3 regions of the Pueribacillus sp. YX66 genome follow, and region 2 is predicted to be linked to each of the others. Evidence: riboswitches for the same ligand, from Rfam matches in the RefSeq annotation. Region 2 holds a riboswitch; each other region holds the start of a gene.
The links. A riboswitch is a leader RNA that binds a small molecule or an ion and turns the genes downstream of it on or off. The one in region 2 is predicted to bind thiamine pyrophosphate.
Positions count from the first base shown of each region.

Region 1: another riboswitch for thiamine pyrophosphate. It lies ahead of tenA (thiaminase II); the one in region 2 lies ahead of ABU914_RS06995 (thiaminase II/PqqC family protein).
Region 3: another riboswitch for thiamine pyrophosphate. It lies ahead of thiE (thiamine phosphate synthase); the one in region 2 lies ahead of ABU914_RS06995 (thiaminase II/PqqC family protein).

Region 1 is NZ_JBEUEL010000001.1:97,764-104,149, forward strand. Features, by position in the region: gene ABU914_RS00500 (IS1380 family transposase) at 129-1,445, shown strand; gene ABU914_RS00505 (lactate 2-monooxygenase) at 1,709-2,866, opposite strand; TPP riboswitch at 2,988-3,086, shown strand; partial or broken gene tenA (thiaminase II) at 3,190-3,863, shown strand; gene ABU914_RS00515 (spore coat protein) at 3,939-4,268, opposite strand; gene ABU914_RS00520 (hypothetical protein) at 4,290-4,568, opposite strand; gene ABU914_RS00525 (3-hydroxyacyl-CoA dehydrogenase/enoyl-CoA hydratase family protein) at 4,882-6,386, shown strand, end outside.
Region 2 is NZ_JBEUEL010000011.1:52,241-58,626, reverse strand. Features, by position in the region: gene ABU914_RS07030 (class D sortase) at 1-74, shown strand, start outside; gene ABU914_RS07025 (DNA-3-methyladenine glycosylase) at 49-678, shown strand; gene ABU914_RS07020 (carbon starvation CstA family protein) at 887-2,572, shown strand; gene ABU914_RS07015 (cory-CC-star protein) at 2,589-2,858, shown strand; gene ABU914_RS07010 (ArsA family ATPase) at 2,849-3,832, shown strand; gene ABU914_RS07005 (hypothetical protein) at 4,036-4,182, shown strand; gene ABU914_RS07000 (YetF domain-containing protein) at 4,221-4,388, shown strand; TPP riboswitch at 4,562-4,664, shown strand; gene ABU914_RS06995 (thiaminase II/PqqC family protein) at 4,809-4,994, shown strand; gene ABU914_RS06990 (hypothetical protein) at 5,142-5,264, shown strand; gene ABU914_RS06985 (hypothetical protein) at 5,289-5,447, shown strand; gene ABU914_RS06980 (ECF transporter S component) at 5,464-6,075, shown strand; gene ABU914_RS06975 (ABC transporter ATP-binding protein) at 6,053-6,386, shown strand, end outside.
Region 3 is NZ_JBEUEL010000002.1:184,181-190,566, reverse strand. Features, by position in the region: gene ABU914_RS02030 (LTA synthase family protein) at 1-1,212, shown strand, start outside; gene ABU914_RS02025 (M14 family metallopeptidase) at 1,325-2,515, shown strand; TPP riboswitch at 2,577-2,681, shown strand; gene thiE (thiamine phosphate synthase) at 2,840-3,469, shown strand; gene thiS (sulfur carrier protein ThiS) at 3,466-3,666, shown strand; gene ABU914_RS02010 (thiazole synthase) at 3,671-4,447, shown strand; gene thiD (bifunctional hydroxymethylpyrimidine kinase/phosphomethylpyrimidine kinase) at 4,593-5,396, shown strand; gene ABU914_RS02000 (YqzE family protein) at 5,423-5,608, opposite strand; gene ABU914_RS01995 (shikimate kinase) at 5,634-6,143, opposite strand; gene comGG (competence type IV pilus minor pilin ComGG) at 6,149-6,386, opposite strand, start outside.

The DNA.
Region 1 (6,386 bases), on a different contig from region 2:
CGGCGTTCTAGTAATGCTTATTTATCAAGTGGTCTGGATAAATTGGCTATGCACCAAATAAATGAAAAAAGAATCCGTTTCTGTTAAAGTTAAATCACCACAAAATAACCACAGAAAGGATTCTTATAATGGCTACTTTATCGGATTTAACTCTCAATTTCAATCGTCAAATTAAATTGTCAAATAATGGAGGTTCCCTTTCCTCAGATACGGGCGAATTCCTCTTTAGGGAATTCGATGAAACAATAGGGTTTTCAAAGACATTAACTCAACGTCTAGATCTAAAAGATGAAAGGCTGTACCATTTCCATTCGAATGAAAATTTACTTCGTCAAAAGATTTATCAAATCATTGCCGGATATTCCGAAGACGATGCTGCTGATCAATTGACGAATGATCCCGTTTTTACACAAATCATTGGAACAGAAGCATTAGCCTCCCAACCTAGTTTGTCTCGTTTTTTCGCTCGATTTGATCCCGAATCCATTGTGCAATTAAATCAAGCCAATCAAGAACAGCTAGACAAAGTACATCAATTCAGAAAATCAAAGGCACTCATCATCGATTTGGACTCAACACATGCTGACACGTATGGAGAACAAGAGTCTTCAGCGTACAATTCCCATTACGGCACAGTCGGTTTCCATCCAATGGTTGCTTTCGATGGTATAACAGGTGATTTTCTAAAAGCCCAACTGCGACCGGGAAATGTTTATACTTCAAATGGCGTTGTGGACTTTGTAAGACCCCTTATCGAACATTATAACGAGAAATTTCCAGAGACGATCCCATTCTTGCGCGGAGATAGTGGTTTTGCTGTTCCTGCTCTATATGATTTATGTGAAGGTGAGTCGGTCTATTACGTGATTCGTTTGAAATCTAATGCGATTTTGCAACGTCTCGCCGATGAACTACACCCTGCGACCGCACCATCTGATACAACAAAAACAGAGTGTTATTATGAGGAAACCGAATATCAAGCAAAATCATGGTCTAAGCCAAGAAAAGTAATCATCCAATCCGTTCGTCCTGCTGGCGAATTGTTTTTCACACATTCATTCTTTGTAACGAACTTGATCGACGCATTTTCTCCAAAAGATATCGTTAGGTCGTACCAGAAAAGGGGCACGATGGAAAACTATATCAAGGAAGCCAAGCATGGATTTGGTTTCGACAAAATGAACAGTCACTCTTTCCAGGTAAACGAAGCAAAGATGATGTTGAGTCTGTTAGCGTATAACCTAACGAATTGGCTACGCACGCTGTGTTTCCCAGAAGGGCAAAAAAGAGTGCAGATTGAAACGATACGTACAAGAATCATCAAAGTGGCTAGTAAGTTAGTGAAGTCAGGACGATCCCTTTACTTTAAATGGTCCTCTAGTTTTGTGTACCAAGAATTCTTTTGGAAAATACTTCGGCGAATTCAACAACTAAAGCTAGAATAAACCATTCTAAACCTCTTTTTAAAAAATCTAATGTTAGACCAAGGGAGTAGTATACCCAAAAACAGGAATTTTTCGGGCTATCAGATAAATCTTTACCAAAATTTGAAAAACTCTCTTAGTTAGTGCCAACGGAACAAAAAAATGATATCTTTACCTCAATTAATGCCTCCATGAGCAAGGTGTGAATAAATCAGGTATATATCACCTTAGCTCAATATAGCCATGCATAACACAAGCGATAAAAACGTATATGGAGACATATTTTATCGGTACGTTAGCAATGAACGGTCGATTTCAGAAACAGATTTTTTGCCTGATAGCGCCATCGTTAAATCAAAGTCAGCGAGCAAATTACGTATCACTTCTTCCACGCCTTTTTGTCCGGAAACGGCGAGCCCGTAAATATATGGACGTCCAATTAAAACAGCCGAAGCACCGAGTGCTAACGCTTTCAAAATATCCGAACCTCGTCGTATTCCACTATCCATAAGAAGCGGGATTCGACCTTGTGTGACTTGAGAAACTTCAGTAAGCGCATCAAGTGCTGAAATGGCTCCACTTACTTGCCTTCCGCCGTGGTTTGAAACGATGATACCATTGGCACCATGGTACATTGCAAGTTCAGCATCACCAGGATGTAAAATTCCTTTCAAGACGATTGGCAATTGCGTATGTTCACGAATAAAAGCTAAATCTTTCCACGTTAAGCTCGCATTCGAAAAAATTCGTAAAAAATATTGAACGGCTCCCATTACATCTTCTTCCGGACTTTTCTTAAGTTTTGAACGAAATGCAGGGTCTGATAAATAGTTTGCAATTCCTTCTGCTTGCAAGAAAGGCAAGTATGCATTTTCTAAATCTTCTTCTCTCCAACTCAGCATTTGTGTATCAAGTGTGATGACAATGGCCGAATAGCCTGCTTGTTCTGCTCGTTTTAACATGCTTGCTGTGACATCTTCGTCTTTTCCCCAATACAGTTGAAACCATTTTGGCTTATCACCTATCGCTTTAGCAATGTCTTCCATAGAACGCGAAGAGGCTGAACTTGTAATAAACGGGACATTCATCTCTGCTGCTGCTTTGGCTGATGCAATTTCAGCATCGTCATGGACGATCGATTGCACCCCAATCGGTGCAAGCAACAAAGGATAGGGGAATGTTTGTCCTAAAATGGTTACGGACATATCGCGTGTATCGACATCGTTAAACATTCGTGGTGTAATCGACCAACGTTGAAAAGATTCAAGATTGGCTTTCATCGTATCGCCTGCGCCCGCTCCACCTGCGACATACCAAAACGGACCGTCTTCTAACTTTAAACGTGCTTGTTGTTCCCATCTTTCAACGGAGACTGGTAATTTCTTTTCATTTTTCATTCGCTGATAATGTTGCGCTTGTACAACGTTTCCAAATCCTGGCATATGTTATAACCTCCAGTTTGTGTAGAAGTGGTATATGTTTTGCATTCGATTGGATGAATAAAAATCCTCTTTTATTTTGAGAATCTCGTATGTATTTGGTTTGGTTATACTAATTGAATACTTGAATCACTAGGGGAGCATTTTTGCTGAGAGAGAGGAATCTTGTCCCTTTGAACCTGATCTAGGTCATACTAGCGTAGGGAAGTGGTAAAGCTTTTATTGAGCAAATTTTTTGCCATTCCCTTTTCTTGTGGAATGATTTTTTATTTTGTGCTTCTTCCTCGTTTCGAGTATTCAAAACATATAAAGGAGAAGTGATTATGATGCAATTTAGTGATAGGCTTTTTAAAACCGTTGAACCGATTTGGAACAGTTATTTGAAACACCCTTTTGTAAAAGGTATTGGTAAGGGGACTCTTGAGAAGGAAAAGTTCATTTACTATATATGAAGCAAGATTATGTATACTTAATCGAGTACTCGCGAGTATTTGCCATTGGAAGTGCAAAAGCAAATGATTTGAAAACGATGGCAATGTTTGCGAATTTACTTCACGGGACGATGAATTACGAAATGGATTTGCATTGTGAGTATGCGCGGAAATTTGGGATTTCAAATGAAGAGTTGGAAGCGACTAAACCATCGGCAACGATGACGGCATACACGAGTTATATGCTTTCTTAAGCACAGTTAGGCGGGGTTGAAAATGCTGTTGCAGCCGTGCTTGTTTGCGCTTGGAGCTATAATTGGATTGGGAAAGAACTAGCGACATGGCCTGGTGTATTAGAACATGAATTGTACGGTAATTGGGTGAAAATGTATTCTTCTGATGGGTTTACAAAAATTGCGAACGATTGTATCGAATTAATCAATGGCATCTTAAAAGGTAAGTCAGAATCTGAATTCAAACGATTAGAAGAGATTTTCGTTAATACAAGTTGTTTTGAGTATATGTTTTGGGATATGGCTGAAAATGTATCGATGTGTCCGACTCCTTGAAAGTCTTTAAATAAAAAGTGAAGAAGAGGCGTTTGCACGTAGCCGCTTATTTGGCTTGTGAACGCCTTTTTTAGATCAATGCGGAAACTGCGTTGTCATATAGTTTGAGAATTGTTGATGAGACTGTTGCAACTGCTGACCCGTCGCAGCGTCCATTTTGTACCATCCTTTTTGAAACATAATGTTAAAAATCTCACGCTGGCAGTTTTGTGTTTCTGTGTAAATGGAGAGGATGTCTTCGTATAATGCAGCATGACTCGCTTCATTTAATGCCGTATCATACCCATCCGTCATATATTTTTCCGTTGCTAGCATGTCATTAATCCGATCCCGGTCGTTCATCTCAGGAGTTTTCGGTACTTGTGTATTCGGATTTTGAATTTTATTGCTATTGTTCGATTGCATCGTAAACCTACCTCTCTTATATTAGTTTTGCTGTGATTGTATTGTTGGCATTGACTGCGCGTTCAAATGTGTTAGCAGTTTTTCATAATGGCGTTGATGCATTTGGCCAGCTTTTTCAATCGCAAGTTTGATCTCTTGGTCCGCACATTCATTAGCAAAATGATACGCTTTTTTCATCGCGAGCAAATTCCAAGACAACATGTCAGTGACATAAAGATGATCTTTTGTTGACATAACGTTTGGCGGTTGTGGCATAATATTTTGTCCTGCTTGTGAAGATTGCATTTGATTCGTATTCATTAATTTCCCTCCTCTAAAAAATGGGTTAGTCTTAATCGAGATATTAACAAGCCTTTCTTTGAACTATTCTTTACTTTGTTTGCCGATTCTATGCTTATAAAAAATGAATAAATATCTTAAACAGTTATACGAAACGATGCTATTCAATGCCCTTGTCTAAATAAGACGCTTTTCGACAATCGAACGTAAAAAATGTATTTTTTTATTGATAAAACGAAGAATTTCCGTTAATATTAAACATGTAATCTGTAGCAGTTTTTTTTAGTGAAAAAAATGAATGAGCATTCATTCAAGACTAGGAGGTTGTTTCATGATCCGTGATATACAAAGTGCTGCAGTCATCGGTTCAGGAATAATGGGATCAGGAATCGCAGCTCATTTAGCGAATATCGGAATTCCGACGCTACTATTGGACATCGTGCCAAATGAGCTTACGAAAGCAGAGAAAGAGAAAGGACTTTCCCTTTCAAATAGGGCGGTTCGTAACCGCCTTGCTGATGAGGCGATTAAAAAGCTTTTTAAACAAAAGCCTGCTCCGCTTACGAAAAAAGAAAATGCGGGTTTAATTACCGCTGGGAACTTAGAGGACGACCTTGAGAAGCTGTCCCAAGTCGATTGGATTATTGAAGTAGTTGTAGAAAATCTTGACGTTAAAAAACAAGTGTTTGAAAAAGTTGATGCTCATCGCAAAGCTGGAACGATTGTAAGTTCAAATACTTCAGGGATTTCAGTTGAAGCGATGGCAGAAGGCCGTTCAGATGATTTTAGAAAATATTTCTTAGGCACACACTTTTTTAATCCTCCACGTTATTTAAAATTGCTTGAAATTATTCCGACGAAAGATACGCTCCCAGAAGTTGTCGACTATATGAAAACGTTCGGCGAAGACGTACTTGGAAAAGGTGTCGTTGAAGCGAAAGATACGCCGAATTTCATCGGAAACCGTATCGGGACATTCGGACTTCTTCAAACCGTACAAGTGATGCTAAAAGACGGTTATTCGATCAGTGAAGTTGATTCCGTAACAGGAACATTAATTGGTCGGGCAAAGAGTGCAACATTCCGTACACTAGATGTAGTCGGACTTGATACGTTCTACCACGTGGCAAATAACGTTTACAATAATGTTGAAGGCGAAGAAAAAGAAAAGTTTTCTTTCCCTGATTTTATGAAGAAAATGGTTGAAAAAGGCTTGCTTGGAAGTAAGACGAAACAGGGCTTCTTCAAAAAAGAAGGTAAAGAGATTTTGCAACTGAATCCGGAAACGCTGGAATATGAGCCACGTCAAAAATTACAAGCACCTTCGATTGAAATGGCGAAGCAAGCGAAGCGTTCCGAACGTTTAAAAACACTCGTTTACGCTGATGACCGTGCAGGTCAATTGCTATGGAATACGATGGCGCCGTCATTTATTTACTCCGCTGAAAAAGTCGGAGAAATTGCCGATAATATCTATGCGATTGACCAGGCGATGAAATGGGGATTCGGCTGGGAGCAAGGTCCATTTGAATCATGGGATTCCATTGGCCTTGAAAAATCCGTTGCGAAAATGGAAGAGGAAGGAAAAACCGTTCCTCAATGGGTGAAGGACATGCTCGCAGCAGGTCATACGTCGTTCTATAAAAAAGAAAACGGCAAGCTCCATTATTACGATAACGGAACTTACGTACAAGTAGCAGATAACCCGAAAGTGATTCATCTTGCGACAGTCAAGCAAGAAAAAGAAGTTATAAAGAAAAATAGTGGAGCAAGTCTTATCGACCTCGGCGACGGGGTGCTAAATCTTGAGTTCCACTCACAAAACAACGCGCTTGGACT
Region 2 (6,386 bases):
GTTATCCATTTACGTATGTAGGTAGTGCGCCAGACCGCTATATTATTTATGCGAAACCGAAAGCTGCGGAATAGAACTTCGGAGGGAAATACGGTCGTGTTTACGGTACTTTCAAAAGCTGATTTTAAGAAACCTACACTTGAGCTTGCGAAAGCTTTACTCGGTTGTTTGCTAGTAAAAGAAACTGAGTTAGGCATTACAGCAGGCTATATCGTTGAGACAGAAGCCTATATCGGACCAGAAGATCGAGCGGCACATAGTTACGGAAATCGGAGGACGAAGCGAACAGAAATTATGTTTGGTGAAGCGGGTTATGTTTACACGTATCAAATGCATACGCATACGCTTGTGAATGTCGTGAGCGGTGAAATTGAAAAGCCTGAAGCTGTCTTAATCCGTGCTATTGAGCCTTGTTCAGGAATTGATTTAATGTATGAACGCAGGAAAGTCGAACAAAGGATACATTTAACGAACGGACCAGGAAAATTAACAAAAGCGATGGGAATCAACATGGACGATTATGGACGACCTTTGTTTGAGCGACCGATTTATATTGCTGAAGGGTATACGCCAAAGTCGATATCAACTGGAACACGAATTGGTATTGATAATACAGGTGAAGCAAAAAATTATCCGTGGCGATTTTGGGTAAGTGGAAATTTATTTGTATCAAAATAAGATTAACTTTTGGCAACAAATATGCCTGTATCTGTTGTCACAAAGATAGAGCATCAGTGAGACAATACTGGTTTTGTGTTTTGTCTGATTCTAACCGTTTCATCATTTTGCGATGAGGCGGTTTTTTGTTCTGAAAAGACTCTCCATTGCATATTAACTAACAAGCCTACTTCTAATAAGTAGAAAAATATGAAAGGGAGGGTGAATGATGAGTCCATGGCTTACGACGTTAGGAGCATTAGTTTTTTTCTATTTAGGTTATCGGTTTTATTCTAACTTTTTAGCAGAGAGAATTTTTCGACTTGATCCAAATTACGTGACACCAGCACATCAATTTCACGATGGTGTTGATCATGTGCCGACGAACAAGTTTGTCCTATGGGGACATCACTTTAGTTCAGTTGCGGGAGCGGCACCTATTGTTGGGCCTGCAATTGCGATGATTTGGGGGTGGGGTCCGGCCCTCCTTTGGGTTGTATTTGGGACAATCTTTTTTGCAGGAATTCATGATTTTGGAACGCTTTGGGCGTCCGTTCGTAACAGAGGAAAATCAGTTGGAGTTATTACGAATTCAGTGATTGGAAAACGGGCAAAAGGTTTATTTTTACTTATTATTTTCTTTTTGTTGCTATTAGTCAATGCAGTATTTGCAGTTACGATTGCTAATTTGTTTACTGCTTTTCCTGAAAGTGTTCTTCCTTATTGGCTGCAAATTCCTGTGGCGATTTCGATTGGTTTTTTAGTGTATAAGCGAAGAGTAAAGTTGTTCTGGCCCTCAATCATCGGTTTACTTTTGTTATTTACGTTTATTTTTCTTGGAGCGAAATTCCCGTTACCACTTTCTGAGACAATGTTAGGGCTTCCATCACCGGCATGGTGGGTCATTATTATGCTTTTGTATGGGGCGATCGCCTCAAGACTGCCTGTTTGGACGTTACTCCAACCACGAGATTATATTAATTCGCATATGCTGTTTCTTGGGTTAATCATTCTTTATCTCGGTTTATTTATCGGTAGACCGGACTTTGTTGCACCAATGTTTAACACAAATGTACCGGCTGGGACACCACCGATTCTTCCGTTGTTATTCGTGACGATTGCGTGCGGGGCGATTTCTGGTTTTCATGGACTCGTAAGTTCAGGAACTTCTTCGAAACAGTTGAATCAAGAAACAGACGCCCGTTTCGTCGGTTACTTTGGTGCTGTTGGTGAAGGAATGCTTGCGCTTGCTGCAATTATGGCAACAGCAGCTGGGTTTGCAACATTTGAAGCATGGAGCGAACATTATGGTTCGTGGGCATCCGCAAGTGCAGGAGGAACAGCTGCTTTCGTAACAGGTGCAGGGAGCTTTTTAGCGAATCTCGGTATTTCTCCTATCATTGCGACTACGTTTATTTCGATTATGGTCGTTGCGTTTGCGGCGACTACGCTAGATACGTCAATGCGTCTTCAGCGTTTTATTTTATCGGAAATCGGAGAGCAATATCACGTTAAACCGTTAAAAAATGCAAACTTTAGCACTATTATCGCGCTATTAAGTTGTATTGCACTTGCCTTTTTAGCTGACCCCTCAAACCCGGGAGCTGGCGGAATGGTGCTTTGGCCGTTGTTCGGAACGACGAATCAGTTGACGGCTGGCTTATCGCTATTAATCATTACGATTATTTTATGGCGTCTAGGTAGAAAGTTCATTTATGCGCTTATTCCATTGATTGTTGTCGTTACAGCTACCGCAACGAGTATGGTTATTAACATTTCTAACTATTTAAAAGAAGGAAATACGTTACTCGTTATTGTCGGCACATTCATTCTTGCATTAAACATTTGGCTTATTCTTGAAGGAGTTGCAGCGGTTAAACGAGAGCGACAAGCTCCAATCCCGCCTGCAACGTAAGTAAGGAGTTTGTACAATGAAGAAAAGAATCCAAAGTTTTGCTGACAATGTAAAACACTTTTATACGGAAATGTACTATACACCATATCGGCAAACGATGAAACGTGAAATTCAAAAAAGAGATGATCTATTTAAGCTGCTCATTTATTCAGAGCGATTAGGGCTTCCGAATCCCGCTTCTTTTTATACGCTCGAACTTCTCCCGTTTATGTTGGAAGATTTTCACGAATGGCATATAAGAATGGGAATGGAAAAATCTCCATTGGACGGGTTTCGTTGTTGTTAAATTTTTTTAAAAAAAGGGAGAAAGAAGAAGCGGTAAAGGACACTGGAAAATTAGAAATCACGTTTTTTGGTGGCAAAGGTGGAGTCGGGAAAACGACGTGTTCCGCCACGTTTGCCTTTTCTCTAGCAGAAAAAGGAGTACGCACTCTACTTGTATCGACAGATCCAGCGCATTCATTGGCTGATTTAATCGGAAAGGCTGAAGTTATCCCCTATTTGCGCATACATGAATTAGATACATCTGAGGCGGTGGAACGCTACCTCAACGAAGTGAAACAAAATTTGGAGAGGTTAACTGCTCCTGATCTGAGAAAAGAGGTTGAGCGTCAAGTTGATTTTGCGGCGGTATCTCCTGGTGCGGAAGAAGCAGCATTGTTTGATGAATTTACGAAAATTCTGTTGGAGGCGGAAAAAGAATATGCTCACGTCGTGTTCGATACAGCACCAACGGGACACACGCTACGTTTACTTTCATTGCCTGAAATAATGGAAGTGTGGATGGACGGGATGCTCTCGCAACGTAAGAAGTCACAGGAGATGCAGCAAATGTTAGACAATATAGCAGGAGTTCAAGAACGAGATGAACGGGTCGATGATGTGTACCATTTGTTGTACAAACGCAGGGAGCGTTTTTCGCAAGTGAAAGATTGGCTCTTAGATGGAGACCGGACGTCTTTTTACTTTGTACTAAATCCAGAAAGGCTACCAATTTTAGAGACCGAAAAAGCGATTAATCTATTGAAAAAGCATCATATATCGATAGGCAGTTTAATTGTGAATCGAGTTTTGCCAAAAGATGTAGATGGAGAATTTTTAGCAAAAAGAAGAGAGCAGGAAAAAGAGTATCTTCATGAAATTGAAATACGATTTTCGAAATTTAATAAAATTTATATTCCGATGCAACCAACAGACGTTACAAAAGTGGATGAACTGAAAAAGCTTACACGGTATTTTTCTGACATTTCATGCATATGATTTTGCCACAGTTGGACAATAAAAGGTAACGTCGTCAGTATAAGGAGAATCTAAACATGGCAAACGTCGCTTTTTTTGTCGTTGCGACTGTTTTGTAACGATTTGGGGGTAGAATAGTCAATTTCTCAAATGACGATACCACAAACGGTCATTATGATTGCACTAGGCACGCTATTAATTCAACCGATAACTGGGAATGGATTATGGCCAACTTTTCTCTTACTAGTGTTCTCGTTGCAAGTTTAGTCGTAACTGAATTAATTGGATTAAATTTTAATAAGTCCGAGTCATTAATTAGGGGGAAAGCAGTACCTGTCATTGAAAACGGGGCATTAGACGAAAAAAATTAAAAAAGCTTCGTCTAACCGTCGATCAATTGGAAGCACAGTTGCTTCAATCGGGGATCAGTTCGATTGCTGATGTCCAATATGCGACAATCGAATCAAATGGACAAATTGGTTATACGTTAAAGCAAAAAAAGCAATCAGCGACAAAAGAAGATATTCAACGACTTATACACCTCATTCAGACGGGGCAGTTGAAGCAGCAATCATAAACGCCTGAGGGTGAAGATATTTTTAAAGAAATTCAACATTGTAATCTAACATTGCCACCTAATAGATTACAGTGAGTTTCTCCATTAGTTCAATTGTACTGAAAAGCAGAAAAATTCAAATTCATCTTTGACGTTCTTAAAAGGATGTGCTAGACTTGGCAGTAATTGAATAGGAAATCCACTAGGGGTGCCGTTCTGGCTGAGATAAGACGTTGTCTTGATCCCTTTGAACCTGATCTGGTTAGTACCAGCGTAGGGAAGTGGAGTCGACGAGGTTATGTATTACATTGCCCAATTTTGTGATGTGCACGTGTGCGTGGGTTTAATGAATACTGATTTAGACGATATACGTAGAGTCGCTCCCTTCCGGAGTGGCTCTTTTTTTAGTGGGTTTTCTAAAAAATTAGGGAGGAAAAGGGAATGAGATGGAAAGAAGCAGATTATTTTTTTGAAGCGACTTACAAGCATCCATTTGTTCAAGGAATCGGGAAAGGAGAGTTGAAGAAAGAGCAACATATTCATTATATTAAACAAGATTATGAGTACTTAAATGCGATAATTCGCTATCATCCGTTAGGGATGGAAAAGTGTACAACACATGTTTAATACGAGTATCTGTTCTATCTTAAGTGAAGAAACTCACCTGCAAAATAACTTCTGTGAAGTTACAAAAGTAAGATACGAAGATTTATAAGGAGCTCCTATCGCACAGCATTATACAACATACATGCTCCATATTTCTCAAGAGGGGAAATGATCGCAGTTACGTTACCATGTTCATGGGTGTATTTATATATCGGTGAAAGATTAATTGAAGAGTTTCAGCCTGATAAAGATTATCTATTCTATGAATGGATTACGTTTTACGGAGCGTAAACTGAACCTAGAATTTACGTGTATTTGGAAAAGTTTGATGAAATTACAAAAACAGCGTCAGAAGAAGAGAAGGAGCGTTTGAAAAAGCATTTTATCATTAGCAGTGAGCTAGAATATATGTTTTTTAATATGCCTTACACCGGTCACAATTGGCTATTACAAAAACAAGTAACAAAAGTATAGAAAGTAGGGGGATTTGTTGCAACGTTCAAAAACTATGAATCTACGGGAGATAGTTGTCATTGCATCAATTTCTGTTGTGTTTGGTGTACTGTATCTCGCTTGGATTATTTTTGGTCAATTTATTAAAGGCATTTTCGGTCCAATTGCACATGGAGCCATTTCAGGCGTTTGGATTATGGCACCTGTCCTTTGTGCCTATATTATTCGCAAGCCAGGGGTTGCGCTTTTAGCGGAGATGATCGCGGCAGGAACAGAAGTGCTAGTCGGTTCTGTAAATGCAGGAGTTATTCTTATTGTCGGTTTTACACAAGGGCTCGGGGCTGAACTTACCTTCGCTCTTTTTCTTTATCGGAGCTATCGTCTACCTGTTTTAATGTTAGCCGGAATGTTTGGTATGGTTGCGAATTACTTGACGTTTTTCTTCATTCATGGTTACAGCGAATTTGCATATGGTGTGCGGGTACTTATGGTTGGTGCCATGCTTATTAGTGGTGCAACTATAGCCGGTTGGGGAAGTAAAAAAATTGCAGATGCACTTAGCCGTACCGGTGTGCTAAACAATTTTGCTTTAGGAAGAATAAATCAGAAAAAAAGGATGGAAGAGAATGCAATTTCTCACGATGGATAATGTATCGGTTCAGTATCCTTTTCAGCACAAGCGTGTGCTGGAAAGGGTCAATTTATCAATTAATAAAGGTGAAATCATCTTGATTCTAGGACCAAGCGGAGCAGGGAAAAGCACGCTTGCTTTAACGCTTAATGGCATCATTCCAAGGACGATTGAAGCAGAAATGAATGGTTCAGTAGAGATGCTAGGTTCCTCAATTATAGAGAAAACACCGCGTGAACTGAGTGAGCGTATTTGCATGCTCTTTCAAGATCCTGACACACAATTTTGTATGCTTACGGTTGAAGATGAAATTTTGTTCGGTTTAGAAA
Region 3 (6,386 bases), on a different contig from region 2:
GAAAACTATGTAAAAGCAAATCGGGTAAAACCGAATGAGAACTTTACGGGAATTGCGAAAGATAAAAATGTATTCGTTATTGTTTTAGAATCAACTCAAGATTTTGTCATCAATAACACAGTTGATGGAGAGGTTATTACACCTTTTCTAAATGAACTCATAACAGAAAGTTATTATTTTCCAAACTTCTATCACCAAACAGGTCAAGGGAAAACATCAGATTCCGAATTTTTATTAGAAAATTCATTGTACCCATTGCCTAGCGGTGCCGTATTCTTTACACATTCGCAAAATGAATATGATGGTATGCCGAAAAAGCTTAAAGAAGAAGGATACTACACATCGGTTTTCCATGCGAATAATAAAAGTTTTTGGAACCGTGACGTAATGTATGATACGTTAGGCTATGATCGCTTTTACGATGTTAATAGTTTTAATGTGACAGAAGAAAACTCAATTGGTTGGGGATTAAAGGACGATGATTTTTTCCAGCAATCCATTAAATATGTAAAAAATTTACCGCAACCTTTTTATACAAAGTATATTACGTTAACGAACCATTTTCCGTTTACATTAGACGAAGAAGACCAATTGATTCCGCCATGGGATTCAAATAGTGGGACATTAAATCGTTACTTCACTACCGTTCGCTATATGGATGAAGCGGTTAAAAACTTCTTTGAACGAATTAAAGAAGAAGGTTTGTATGAAGATTCGATTTTTATTTTGTACGGTGACCATTATGGAATATCTGAAAACCATAATAAAGCAATGAGTCAATTTTTGGAAAAAGAAGTGACGCCGTTTGAAAGTGCGCAATTACAAAAAGTACCTTTTATTATTCATATACCGGGACATGAAGGTAAAGTGATTGACACCGTGGGCGGTCAAATTGACATGAAACCAACGATTTTGAATTTGCTTGGTATTGATGCGCGGGATCAAATTTACTTTGGTAATGACTTATTCTCTGAAGAACGATCTGATTTTGCTGTTTTCCGAGATGGTAGTTTTATTACTAAAGACTACGTATATACGAAAAATATTTGCTATGATAAAGCGACTGGTTTAGAAACAGAAATGGAGCATTGTGAACCTTATAAAGAAAAATCAGAAACCCACTTAGATTTATCTGATCGTATTATTTATGGGGATTTACTTCGCTTTTTCAATAAAGAAGAGCAATTGCTCTTAAAGAATAGTCAAAAATAAGTGAACCCTTTTCATAGGGTTCTTTTTTTTTACTAAAAATCCTCTTCTATACACATTGTGATATATCATTTTTTAAAATCATAGTGTAGTAAAGAAAGTGAGGGGATGTCGATTGAAAATTATCGTTCAAAAAGGTGATACATTATGGCATTATAGTCAATTGTTTGAAGTTCCATTAGTATTAATCATTGACTCAAACCGCCAGTTAAACGCGGAGAATCTACAAATTGGAAGTACAGTGAAGATTCCAGGTTATATTCAGGAAACTTATACGATTCAAAGCGGGGATACGTTTTCATCAATTGCTTACCAACGAAATGTTTCGCTTCAGCAGCTACTCTTTCTTAATCGTGAATTTCATCCAACAAATTTAAAAATCGGAACGTCGATCAAAATACCAATTCGAGTAACGTGGAGGCTTGTTTTAGACTTACAATCATATGATTACGAGAAGATGATGAGCGATCTTAGAAAACTAATAACGGTATATCCGTTTTTACAACGAAATTCAATTGGTGAATCTGTAATGAACAAGCCGATTCCCCAAGTGATTATAGGAAGTGGAATGAAGAAAGTTCATGTAAATGGATCCTTTCATGCAAATGAATGGCTCACGACTCCTTTAATTATGCTTTTTCTTAATGATTATTTACTTGCGCTTACAAATCAATCAAATCTTCGCGGTATAAATATGTTTTCCTTATATACAAATACTCAAATGTCGCTTGTTCCAATGGTGAATCCCGATGGTGTGAATCTCGTTTTAAACGGTGCACCACAAGAGGAACCGTATCGCTCGACCGTTTTAGAACTAAATGAGGGAAGCAGTAACTTTTCTACATGGAAGGCTAACATACGTGGCGTAGATTTAAATAATCAGTTTCCGGCAAGATGGGAAATTGAAAAAGAAAGAAAACCACGGCAACCAGCACCGCGTGATTATCCTGGAGACAATCCTTTAACTGAGCCGGAAGCAATCGCAATGGCAACTTTAACAAGAAATTCGAATTTCAGTCGTGTATTAGCTTTTCACTCTCAAGGGGAAGAAATTTATTGGGGGTTTGAAGGGTTGGAGCCGCCAGAATCAGAAGTTATCGTGAATGAGTTCTCGAGAGTGAGTGGATATGCCCCCATACGTTATGTTGATAGCTACGCAGGCTATAAAGATTGGTTTATTCAAGATTTTCGACGCCCTGGTTTTACGATCGAAGTAGGTAAAGGGGCGAATCCTTTACCAATGTCACAATTTGGTGAAATTTATAATAAAAATTCAGGCATATTATTAGCTAGTTTGTACATGTAGACGTTGTGTTTTAAATCATTTTTTGCAATAATAAACATAAGTCAGTTACAAATTTAATAAAGAGAAAGGCTAGGGGTGCGTGAAGCTGAGAAAAAGGAGTGTTTTCCTTTTACCCTCATTACCTGATCTGGATTATGCCAGCGGAGGGAAGTCGATTATGTGTGATACCATAATCTAGTCTCGTTTGATTATGGTTTTTTATTTTTATAGGGAAGAGAGTTCTTTTTAATTGATGAATATTTTAATTCTATCTGCCATAGCAAAAAATCTCGCCGTTTGGCGAGTTTTCTTTACAACTGTTCAATGCTTGAAAGGGGTGAGCATTTGCTAGATTTTCGACTATATGTCATTACAGGTGAAGAATTTCATCCGAACCGCTCTATGATTGATGTTATGAAAGAATCACTTGAAGGTGGGGCTGATTTTATTCAATTACGCGATAAAAAAAGTTCAAAAAGGCAAATTTTAGAAAAGGCAAGAGCGTTGCGGGAGTTAACGAAACAATATAACGTTCCGTTTATCGTCAATGATCATATTGATATTGCGATCGCCGTAGATGCTGATGGAGTCCATTTAGGACAAGACGATTTGCCTTTACAAGAAGCTCGCCGAATTATTGGAAATAAAATTATCGGCATTTCTACCCATTCAATTGATCAAGCCCGTTCTGCAGAAAAAGGTGGAGCAGATTATATCGGGGTCGGTCCGATTTTCCCAACAAAAACGAAAGAAGATGTCGTTGACCCAGTTACACTCACTTACTTACGCGAAGTTGTCGAAGAAATTAGCATTCCTTTTGTTCCAATTGGAGGAATTAAGCTTCATAACGTAGATGAAGTTCTCGACGCAGGGGGACGAAATGTCTGTGTTGTGAGTGAAGTTGTCGGTAGTTCAGATGTGAAAAAAACGTGTGAAGCGTTTATTAAAAAAATCAAGGCGAGGGAGAATCGATGAAGTTAAAGGTAAATGGAGAAGAACAACAGTTTTCCGAATTAAAAAACGTAACCGATCTCGTGTCGCATTTTAAACTTGAGAATAAGTTGGTTGTCGTTGAAATTGATGGAGAGGTTATCGATCGAAATGAATGGCAGCATACCCGGTTACAAGAAGGAATGTCAATCGAACTTGTACATTTCGTAGGAGGGGGGTAAAAATATGGATACACCATTAAAAATTGACGGAGTCGAACTTCAATCAAGATTATTTTTAGGAACAGGGCGGTTTGCTAACTCTAATGTTCAAAATGATGCGATTGCTGCCTCTGGAACCGAAGTGTTAACGTTTGCAATTCGAAGAGTAAATTTAAATGAGCCGAGTGAAGATGCAATTTTGCAGCATTTGGATTTAGATAATTTCTACTTCCTACCAAACACATCTGGCGCAAAAACGGCTGATGAAGCAGTACGTATTGCTAGACTTGTGAGGGCATCGGGGTTAAGCAATTGGATTAAGGTAGAAATTTGTGCGAATGAAAAGACGCTTCTTCCTGATCCAGTCGAAACGTTAAAAGCGACGGAACAGTTAGTCAAAGAAGGGTTTGTTGCTCTGCCGTACACTTCGGATGATCCGATTTTGTGTAAGCATCTTGAAGAAGTTGGTGCGTCTGCTGTCATGCCTGGAGCTTCACCAATCGGGACAGGATTAGGATTGTTAAATCCGTACAATTTATCACTCATTGTTGAAGAATCGAAAGTTCCTATCATTGTTGATGCGGGAATTGGATCTGCGAAAGATGTTGTCGAGGCGATGGAACTTGGCGTTGACGGCATTTTATTAAATACAGCTGTTGCTGAAGCAAAAGATCCTGTTAAGATGGCAAAGGCGATGAAGTTAGCGGTTGAAGCGGGTCGATACTCATATCACGCTGGCAGAATTGAAAAAAGCCGATATGCCAAAGCATCAAGCGTTACAACGGGATATGTATCAAAGTAAAAGGAGACCTGTCACGCAAGCAATGCTCGTTATTCGCTCAAAAACAAAATTTTCAATGTTGTGACGTGAGAAGATTTGTACAAATGTGAATTGAAGTATATAATAATGCAAATCGTTTGTTTAAAATTGGAAGGAGGAATTAAAAATGCCTGTTTTTAAAGCATTGACGATTGCAGGTTCGGATAGTGGCGGGGGGGCTGGTATTCAAGCTGATTTAAAAACTTTTCAAGAATTAGACGTATATGGTATGAGTGCAATTACTGCAGTTACGGCTCAAAATACACTCGGTGTTCATGGCGTGTATCCACAGATTGTAGAATCCGTTGTGAAACAAATCGAAGCGGTGGCAGTAGACTTAAAACCGGATGCTGTGAAGACGGGGATGCTTTTTTCAAAAGATATTATTGAAGCCGTCGCAGATCAGATAGAAGAACATCAGTTAGAAAATTTAGTGGTTGATCCGGTGATGGTTGCTAAAGGTGGAGATCAGCTTCTTCAAGATGATGCTATTGAAGCCCTTTGTGAAAAACTTCTCCCGAAAGCAACTGTCATTACACCAAACCTGCCTGAAGCTGCGAGGTTAACAAAGGTTGAAAGCATCGAAAATATTTCCGATATGAAAAAGGCGGCAAAACGTATTCATGAACTTGGAGTGAAGCATGTTTTAATAAAAGGCGGACACTTAAGCAGTGAGCAAAAAGCTATTGATTTACTTTACGATGGATTCACGTATTATTCTGTCTCATCTGATCGCATCGATACGAAACATACACATGGAACAGGATGTACGTATTCCGCTGCGATTGCAGCTGAGCTTGCAAAAGGGAATGGCTTGCACAAAGCGGTAAATAAAGCAAAGCATTACATCACTTGCGCGATCCGATATAGCTTAGCGATTGGAAGCGGGGTTGGACCAACGAACCACCGTGGCCATCGTTATGAACAATAAACAAAAAGCTAAATCAACAACTTGATTTAGCCTTTTCGTTTTTTTCTCATCTGATAAGAGATGAGAAAGGGGATTATTCCAAACCAACGAAATGTAAATGGTTCTTTTCGTTCTTTTTTGATTTGTTTATTAACTTTTCTCTCTTCTTTTGAAGAGAGAACGTATTTAAGCATACTTTCGGTTACATACTTAAAATAATCATCGCTCGACATATGATCACCTTAGCTACTAGTTTGTTCAATTTGTTCCGTTTTTAGTCACTATTGTGATAATCTTTTGAACGGTTTCATCAATCGTGAGCGAGCTCGTATCAATTGTATAGTCCGCTTCTTTATATAGGGGTAATCGTGCTTGTAAGAGAGAGTTTATTTCTTTCATTTTATTTCCAGCGAGTAGCGGTCTTGAATCGTCTTCTCTTAATCTTTCAAAAACTACATCTGGTCTACAATAAAGAAATAAGACCGTTCCATTCTTTTTCATAAATTTGCGATTTTCTTTTTTCAGAATGATGCCTCCACCGGTTGTAATAATCGCATTTTTCGTAGGCAAGGATTGTAATGCTCTCGATTCAGCTTCACGAAAATATACTTCACCTTCCACTTTGAAAATTTCCTCGATTGAGCGTTTCTCTTGTTCAACAATGAACTCATCACTATCATAAACGGGAAGTCCTGTTTTTTCACTTAATACTTTTCCAACTGTTGTTTTTCCTGCACCCATAAATCCAGTAATATAAATGGCGTTCACTTCTGTCACTCCGTCCACTTTATCATTGTTTTCGTTTTTAATTCGTACGTTACTATTACTTTTCGTTCACCAGCTAATTCAGTTGTCGATTTGAACTCGACCGTTACTGTCCTTTCGTCTAAACGCATGACGCGATATGTGACAATTCCAAGTTCAAATACAAACTGTCCATTATCTTCTATTGTATCGGATTTCTTTAGTTGTGACAGCCATTCATTGGAAGCGGATTGAAGAAGCAGTCCG